DNA from 2 places in the Synechococcus sp. CBW1006 genome. Region 2 is predicted to be linked to the other one. Evidence: riboswitches for the same ligand, from Rfam matches in the RefSeq annotation. Region 2 holds a riboswitch; the other holds the start of a gene.
What was found. A riboswitch is a leader RNA that binds a small molecule or an ion and turns the genes downstream of it on or off. The one in region 2 is predicted to bind cobalamin.
Positions count from the first base shown of each region.

Region 1: it holds a riboswitch for cobalamin, as region 2 does, so the genes downstream of both, H8F26_RS11975 (HupE/UreJ family protein) here and H8F26_RS15440 (HupE/UreJ family protein) in region 2, are expected to answer to the same signal.

Region 1 covers NZ_CP060396.1:2,476,433-2,480,804, forward strand. Annotated here, with positions in the region: gene H8F26_RS11965 (hypothetical protein) at 1-216, shown strand, start outside; gene H8F26_RS19915 (hypothetical protein) at 299-433, opposite strand; gene H8F26_RS11970 (GNAT family N-acetyltransferase) at 465-1,043, opposite strand; gene H8F26_RS11975 (HupE/UreJ family protein) at 1,057-1,662, opposite strand; cobalamin riboswitch at 1,686-1,850, opposite strand; gene H8F26_RS11980 (phosphoglycerate kinase) at 1,870-2,421, opposite strand; partial or broken gene H8F26_RS20175 (HupE/UreJ family protein) at 2,418-3,040, opposite strand; gene H8F26_RS11990 (hypothetical protein) at 3,074-3,499, opposite strand; gene H8F26_RS11995 (DUF3721 domain-containing protein) at 3,514-3,765, opposite strand; gene H8F26_RS12000 (MerR family transcriptional regulator) at 3,896-4,327, shown strand.
Region 2 covers NZ_CP060396.1:3,162,579-3,166,950, forward strand. Annotated here, with positions in the region: gene H8F26_RS15425 (hypothetical protein) at 1-365, opposite strand, end outside; gene upp (uracil phosphoribosyltransferase) at 400-1,062, opposite strand; gene H8F26_RS15435 (pentapeptide repeat-containing protein) at 1,188-1,703, shown strand; cobalamin riboswitch at 1,831-1,977, shown strand; gene H8F26_RS15440 (HupE/UreJ family protein) at 2,142-2,690, shown strand; gene cobW (cobalamin biosynthesis protein CobW) at 2,699-3,799, shown strand; gene H8F26_RS15450 (hypothetical protein) at 3,807-4,196, opposite strand; gene purS (phosphoribosylformylglycinamidine synthase subunit PurS) at 4,288-4,372, shown strand, end outside.

The DNA.
Region 1 (4,372 bases), 690 kb from region 2:
CCCCTGCGCAGCGCCCTCCCCGTCAAGGCCGCCAAGGGCAGCAAGAGCGGTGCCGGTGCGGGCAAGCCGGGGACCAAGGCAGCTTCCGCAGAGCTGCAGGTCTTCGAGCAACGACTCGATCGGCTGGAGCAACTGGTGCTGCTGATCGCCCAGCAGGTAGGGGTGCCCCCGGAGGCAATCGAGCGGCTGTTGCCGCCGGCGGCTTCGGAAGCCTGAGACAGCGAGGAAGCCCAGCGGGCCTGGGGGCGCTTGATTCGCTATTTGCGAATGCCACATAGCCCCTGAGGCCTTGGCCCGCTCACCCTCCAATCCCCAGCTTGTGCTGCGTCCGCAGGATCTGGTGGTGCTGCTGCGCCTGGCCCTGGATCCAGGCCCCGCGCCTACCGATGCGGCCCTCGGCGCCGAGCTGGGCCTGACGGCTTCGGAGACCCATCAGATGAATGGGTGCCGCAGAGGCACCACCTTCATGGCTTCGGCCCCTCGACCAGCCCCTGGAACATCACCAAGGCATCGACGTAACCCAACTGCTTGTGGCGAAACGCCCCTGGCAGGGTTCCCACCAGCTGAAAGCCGTTGCGCCGCCAGCAACGGATGCCGGCGCTGTTGGTGCTCACCACCAGGTTGAACTGCATCGCCCGGAACCCCAGCCGCCGAGCCAGCTGCAGGGAGTGCTGGCAGAGGCGGCTGCCGATTCCCTGGCGGCGGCAGTGCACCGACACCACGTAGCCCGCGTTGGCGACATGGGCGCCGAGGCGCAGGGAGTTGGGCCGGAGGTAGTACGTGCCCAGCACGGCCCCGGCCACATCCACCGCCACCATCACCGCCTTGCTCTGCCCGACCCACGCCACCTGGGCCTCTTCTTCTGTGATGCCTGGGTCGTGGGGGAAGGTTTCACCAGCGCGGAACACCGGCTCCAGCAGGGCCCACACCCCAGGCCAGTCGGCCGCCGCATAGGGGCGGATCTTCAGGGGCGAGGAGAGCGCAGCCAGGGAAGGGGGATCCAGGGGATGGTGATCCTCGTCCCCCTCCAGCTGGTGAACCAACCCGCCTTTCCGATCAGCGCATCAGCAAGCCGATCGGCCCCAGGGCTGCCACCCCGCCGCAGACAGCCAGCAGCACGCACACGCCACGGGTCCAGGCCAAGGGCAGACGCCGCAGCGCCAGGAAGCTGCCGCCGCTCACCAGCACTGAGCCACTGAAGGCCCCCAGCCACCAGAGCAGGGCGGAGCCGTCGGCCGGAGCTTCCAGGCCGTGCAGCATGGCGTGTACCGCCACCGCTGCGGCCACCAGGGCGGCGCAGGCCCCCAGCTGGGGGCTCTGCTGCGAGCGGAGACTGCGCAGCACCAGCACGGCCACCGCCGTAATCGCCAGAGCTGCGAGGAATTCCTGGGCCGGCAGGGTGCCGCCCATCGCTCCAAACACACCACCGCCGATCGCCCCAGCCAGAGCCCAGAGCAGCAGCTGCGCAGAAATGCAGGAGGCGGCGGCCCCGACGCCGACCAGCAGCAGCAGGTGATCGACACCGCTGATCGGGTGCAGGAAGCCGGCGGCGATGCCGCCGTGGGCGATGCCATGGGCCTGGGCGGGCTGATCCAGCAGCAATGCCAGTGCTGAGGCCGCGCCAAACAGGGCCAGAGATCGGGCAGAAGCAGAAAGGGTCATGATGGAATCCGGTCCGCGCCGGCGAAGAAGGGGCTCAACACGGCGAGCGTTCTGGCTGAGAGGGCCATGGCCCCCATCACAGCTGCGGGACAGCGCCGGACTCGGCTCAGGAGAACCCTGCGCCCCACCGGACTTTCCTCGTTGCCTCCAGGGAGTGACCCACTGGAACCGTGATCTCCATTGTGGGTCCGGCTGGCTGCAGAGGCATCACTGTGGGTGGCGGACCAGCCAACCGAACATCAGCAACGAGGCGGCGGTGATCCAGCTGCCGCCCACCCGCAGGCCGATCGCCAGCCAGCGCGGATGCGGCGGTGCCAGAGCCTGCGCAAGCAGCAGGCTCAACACCGCGATCGCCACGGTCTCCCCCAGCAGGGCCGCCAGCGCTCCTGAATGACCGGCCAGGGCCGATCCCGCGACCAGGGCGAACAGCCCCGCCAGGCCAGCAGCGAGGGGCAGCAGCTGCGCCTGCCGCAGCCGCAGACCGAGGGCCACCAGCAAACCCAGGGCCGCCAACAGGCCTGTGCAGACGACGGCCAGCAGCAGGGGCGATGGCAGGCGCAGGCCGATCAGGCCCCCCAGCAGCCAGGCCAGCGGCAGCAGCAAGGGCAGGCGATCGCTGCAGGGCTGGCGGGCCTGCACGCCCAGCAGCACCAGGGCGATCACCAGCAGCAGCTCGGTGGGCTCCAGAAGCAGCCGCGCCATGCCATCACCCCAGGGCCCGAAGCCGGTGGGGGTGAGATGGGCGAGGAGCGCGATCACGTGAGGGCCTGCTCCAGGAACCACAGCCCCACCAGCGCCACCACCCCACCGGCCCCTTGCACAAAGCGCCGACCACCGGGCCAGCGGCGCGTTTCTCCCAGCAGGATCCCGAGCAGATGCAGCAGCCCCGTGGCGATCACAAAGGCCAGGCTGTAGAGCAGGGCGTTGCTGCCGGCCGGCAGTTCCTCGCCATGGGCATGGCCGTGAAACACCGCGAAGGCGGAAACGATCAGCGCCGCCAGCCACAGGGGCGGTCGGAGCTCGAAAAGCACCATCAGCCCCATCACCAGACCCGAGACGGCGATGCCGATCTCCACCCCCGGAATCGGAATGCCCAGTAGACCGAGCAGCCCCCTAGGGCCATCACCATCGGGAAGGCCACCGGCAGCACCCACAGGGCCGGTGGGCCGAGCACCGCACCCCAGAGGCCCACGGCCACCATCGCCACCACGTGATCGAGGCCCGAGATGGGGTGAAGCAAGCCGGCCACGAAACCACCACCGGGGTGTGCATCGGCATGGGCCCAGACAGACATCGGCACCAGGGCCAGGGCGACCCCGGCCAGCCAGGCCCATGGCCAGGTGGTTCGCGCCATTGATCTCAGGCCGTTGCCTTCCATCCTCAATCGGCTGACGGTCACCGAGGACTTCCCCTACTGCGGGTGCTGGGAGCAGGGCATCCAGAGGGAGCCCATGGCATGGACGCTGCTGCAGCCGAGTTTGCGGGCTTGCTCCAGGGCCTCCTCTCGGGTGGGGTAAGCCAACAGGTTGGCCGGCAACTGGCTATCGGAGCCGTGGTGGTGCTGATGCAGGGCACCGGCAGGAGCCCCCAGGCGCTGCGGGCCCATGCCTTCCAGGCCTGCCCACCAGACCCCCATCACATTCACTCCCGCCACCAGCACGCCCATTCCCACCACACAGGCGTTCAGCACACCCATCCCCACCACGCCAATGCTGATGACGCCCATCGGCACCACGCCGATGCTCACCACCCCCATCGGCACGATGCCGATCGAGATGATGCCCAGGGGCGCTACCCCGAAGGCGATCCGCTTGGGCTTGTCCCCACATTGGGCCATGGAAGTGCTCATCCTCAGTGGGAGGGCCCGGAGCCCTGGCCATCACCGTGCTCGGCACAGGGCATCCACTGGTTGCCCATCCTGTGGGCGCCCGTGCAGTTGAAGTGCAGCTTGGCGGCTTTCTCCGCTTCTGCCTGAGTGGCGTACATCGCCGGGACGCCGCCCGAACCTGCGGCTGGAGCGGCCAGAGCGGCGGCGGAGAACAGGAGGTTGGCTCCGATCGCGGCGGCCGCCTGCACGCCCCACGGACTGAAACGGTGCGACATGGGACGGGTGATGAGCGCAGAGCGCCTGCTGGACCGGCAGCCTAGCGAAAGTCTCCAGTAATCCGTGATCAATGGACAGTTGCTGACAGGGCTGCTGTCGCTTGCCGGTGCCTACGCTTGAGCAGCTTCCATGGACTGGAGGGTTCAGGTTGTGCCCTTGCGGGGATCGCTGTCATCGGTGCCCATGCCGGGCCTGCGCATCGGCGAGGTGGCCAGGCGAACAGGCCTCTCCGTCAAGACGATCCGCTACTACTGCGACGAGGGACTGCTCCAGCCCAAGGCTCGATCCGCAGCGGGATACAGGTTGTTTGATCAGGAGAATCTCGCTGAGCTGACGATCATTCGGGCGCTGCGAGCGATGGATGTATCGATTCCCGAGCTGGCGAAGATCCTGGAGGTCCGGCGAGCTGGTGTCTGCAACTGCTCTGTCCTGAAAGACAGCATTGCGACCAGGATGGCGTCGATTGACCAGCGGATCTCCGAGCTCAGTGCCATGAAGGATGAACTGGCTCGTCTGCTCTGCAGCTGGCAGGACTGTGGGGGCTCCAGGCTGCAACGCTGAGCCATGGACTTGCCCTGTCGCTCCGCTGAAGCGTGAGGACCCCAT
Region 2 (4,372 bases):
ACAGCACGATTACCGTTGGTGGTGAGGCTTTCGAGCTGTCGCCGCACATCTTCAATGGCCTGGTTGAGCTGCTGCACCTTGTCGTGCAACTGGGCCTCGCTGGGGCTGCCATCGGCTGGTCTGGAGGTCAGGCCCTCATCCGAAGATCCGCTGTCCCCGGCTCCAGCGCCCTGCAGGCGTGAGAGGCGCAGCAGTCGCTCCTGCCGCAGTCGCTGGCGGCGGCGATCCGCTTGATTGAGCAGCCACCAGCCCAGTCCTGCCGCCCCCAGTGCCGCACCGGCGAAGGCGCTGAGCACCAGACTGCTTCTGCCATAGCCAGGGTTGCCGCCTGCATCCGGACCCGAGGAACGGCGAGAGGTGGACATGGGCTCTTCCGGTACGGGAGCGACGAACCTGAGCCTAGGCAGCAGCCCCGAGACTGCCGAACAAGCGAAGGACAACGTCGCCGATTCCCGGTGAGAGCCTGCCGGCCGGATCCAGCTCAGCGTCGATGCAGGCGCAATAGACGGTGAGATCCGGGAAAGCTTCAGCGATGGCACTCAGACCGGGACGGGCCGCCAGGGTTGAGATCACCCGCAGCCGCTGGCCCTCCACGCCCCGCTGCTGCAGGCGCTGCAGCACGGCGATCAGGTCGCGCCCATCGCCGATTTCCGGGGCGTAGACCAGCACCCCCACCCGGGAAGCGATCACCGCGGGCAGGGCGTCGAGTGCCCAGAACAGATCGCCGGAGCCGGTGGGTTGCACCGCCACATGGGCCACCGTGGCGACGGGCAGCACGGTCTGGCCTCCCTGCCAGAGCCCCAGCCCGCCCCGCAGCATCGGCACCACCAGCACCGGCACCGAGGCATCCACCACCGTGCCTTCGGTCGAGGCCAGGTCGGTCTGGACGGTCACCCGCTGATGGGGCAACCAGTCGCGCAGGGCTTCGTAGGTGAGCCAGCGTCCCAGCTCGGCCATGCCGGTGGCAAAGAGGGCGGGCGGGGTCTGGGCATCGCGCAGCAACGTGAGCCAGTGGCCGATCAGGGGATGGGGTGGCACCACCACCCGCAGGGACATGCTCATGAACAGGAGGCCGTTGCCAGGGGTGCTCGCGCTGGCGAACCCCTTGGCATAACTTGAAGGGCCACCGTACCCGCGCCGTGATGCTCCGCCGTTGTCTGCGGTTCCTGGCCCGTTGTGGCGGCTGGATGCTCAGCAGGAAGGCCCCACTCGCTCTGCTGCTGAGCACGTCCGTGCTGCTCGCCGGACCCGCCTGGCTCGGCGGAGCCCTTCCAGCTGGGGCGATCACGGCGCCGGAGCTGCGCGGCCAACGGTCCGTCCAGGACCTGCAACCGGACATGCACGGCCGCGACCTGAAGCAGCAGGAATTTCTCAAGGCCGAGCTGCAGGGCTACGACCTCAGCGACACCGATCTGCGGGGTGCCGTGTTCAATTCCAGCAACCTGCGCGGCGCCAATCTGCAGGGGGCCGACCTGGGCGATGTGGTGGCCTACGCCAGTCGGTTTGATGGTGCCGATCTCCGGGACGCCCGGCTGCGCAACGCCATGCTGATGCAGAGCCGCTTCCGCGATGCCGAGATCAGCGGCGCCGATTTCAGCGATGCGGTGCTCGATCTGACCGAACAGAAGGCCCTCTGCAAGCGAGCCAGCGGCTCCAATCCAGTCACAGGCGTCAGCACAGCCGAAAGCCTGGGTTGCCGCTGAGCAAACCAAGCCGAGGCCAGTCGAGCTACGGCCAACCAGACCGAAGCCGACCAAGCCCAGGTGAGACGAATCCCTTGATGCGTTGGATTGCCATGGCGACCGCTGCAAAGCCCGCTGCTTGTCTGACCGCATAGATTCGAGCTCCGGTTTCGGAGGGGAACAGCCTCCGGAGGTAACGGGGAAAGTCCGGTGAAAATCCGGCGCTGTCCCGCAGCTGTGATGGCTCCAGTCCTGGAGCCCAGCCAGAACGCCCACCGGTTGCTCTCTAGATCCCGGCGCGGACCGGACCCCTGCATGTCTTTCCCTGGTTCCCAGGAGGGCTCCGGCCCCCTCTGGCTTCGCACGCCACAGTCCCCGGAATCTGTTGCCCCAGTCCGACGTCTTCGCTCCAGTCTCCTGCCGCTCTGTGGCCTGCCGATCCTTCTGCTGGCTGGTCTGTTGCTGTCGGGGCCGGCACAGGCGCACCATGCCATGGAGCTGATGGGGCTGAAGCCCACGCCGATCCATGGACTGATCAGCGGCCTGGCCCATCCGCTTCTGGGTCCCGACCATCTGCTCTTCCTGCTGGCCCTGTCGCTGGTGGGGCTGCAGCAGCGTGCCACCTGGATGGTGGCCCTGCTGGCCACCGGTCTGGGTGGCAGTGCTCTGGGGCTGGCCTTGCCCAACCTGCCCGGAGCCGAAGCAGCCGTGGCGTTCACCCTCACCCTGGTGGGCCTGGTTCTGCTCGACAGGCTGCCCCGATGGGTTCTGGTGCCTGCCTTTGCCTTGCATGGCTACGTGCTGAGTGATGCCGTTCTGGGTTGGACGGCCGGTCCGACCGGCAGCTATCTGATCGGCCTGATGCTCAGTCAGATGGCTCTGCTGCTGGTGTCGCTCTGGGCGATGCGCCGTGCCGCTGCCAGCCTCACCCCGACCCGCCAGCGCCTGATTGCGGCCGGGCTGATCGGCTGCGGTGGCGCCTGGGCCTGGTCGAGCCTGGTGGGCTGAACCCAACCATGGCCCCCTTGAATTCCCGCCTTCCAGTCACGGTGGTGACCGGCTTTCTTGGCGCCGGCAAGACCACCCTGCTGCGCCATCTGCTTCTGAACAGCGGTCAGCGTCTCGCCGTTCTCGTTAACGAATTCGGTGATGTGGGCATCGATGGATCGCTGCTGCGCGATTGCGGCTTCTGCCCGGAAGAGGAAGCCGAAGGCCGGTTGGTGGAACTGACCAACGGCTGCCTCTGCTGCACCGTGCAGGACGACTTCCTGCCCACCATGACGCGGCTGCTGGAGCGCTCGGACCAGCTCGACGGCATCGTCGTCGAAACCAGTGGCCTCGCCCTGCCGGCTCCGTTGGTGGATGCCTTCCGCTGGCCTGAGATCCGCACCCGCACGCGGGTCCATGCCGTGGTCACCGTGGTGGATGGTGAAGCGCTGGCGGCTGGCCATGTGGTGGCGGATCCGGCTGTGCTGGAGGCGCAACGCCTGGCGGATCCGAGCCTGGATCACGCCACGGCGATCGAGGACCTGTTCGAAGACCAGCTCGAGGCGGCGGATCTGGTGCTGATCAGCCGAGCCGATCGCATCAGCCCAGACGATCTCGATCGCCTGCGCCAGCAGCTCCATCCACACCTGCGCAGCGCCACGGCCGTTCTGCCGATGCAGCGGGGTGACATCAGCCCGGAGCTGGTGCTGCAGCTCCGCCGGCCAGACGAGGCTGACGCTCATCAGCACGGCGAGCACCTCGACGACGACCACGACCACCATCCCGACGACCACGATCAACACCACGACCACGCCCACGTGGCGATGGGATCGGCGGTGTTGCGCCTGGCCGGCGACTGGTCGCGTCAGCAGGTGGAGCCAGCCATCGCTGAGCTGATCCAGCGCCAGGGGCTGATCCGGCTCAAGGGTTGGTTGTGGCATCAGGGCCGTCCACGCCCCCTGCAGATTCAGGCCGTGGGTCCGCGTCTGGAGTGCTGGTACGAAACCGCCCCCTCCAGCCAGCTGGCCGGCGAGCCTGGGCTTGAACTGGTGGCCCTGGGGCTGGGTCTCGACGCGGAGGCCTGCAAGGTCTGCCTGCTCGATGCACTCGACTCTGCCCCTGCACCTTGACGGTGATTCAGTCGAGGGGGATATCACCTCGGGCGCAGAGTCCATCCCAGCAGAGGGAAGCATCGGCGCTCCAGGTGCTCTCCACCTCGCGCCAGCCTCCAGCGGCCTGGTCCTGGCGCATGCGCACGCTGCCGGATCCGTCGTGCTGGAAGTCGTAGCGGCGCTCACCCACCTGCAGCTGCCAGCGCTCACCGATGCTCATCACCGTCATCGCGCAGGGTTGCCAGGGCCCATCGGCCAGGCGGCAATCAAGACTCACGATCGGAGAGCTGGAGCTTGGTTCCGGATCGGAGCCGCCAGGATCCGACTGGGCCGGCAGTGCAGCGATCGGTCCAAGCAACAGCGCCAGCATCACCACCGGTTGCCACAGATCCAGCGATGGAGACACGGGCAGCACGGCGGGGCAGCTGGTACCCCTTCAAGCTGACTACCGCGGCTGTCAAGGGGGCGATAGGCTGCCAAGATTTAACAAATCTCCGACAGCCCCGGTGCCCCTCTACAGCGCTCGCGTTCAGGTGTCCCTGCGCCCCTCGGTGCTCGATCCGGCCGGCGAAGCCACCCGGGCCGCCGCTG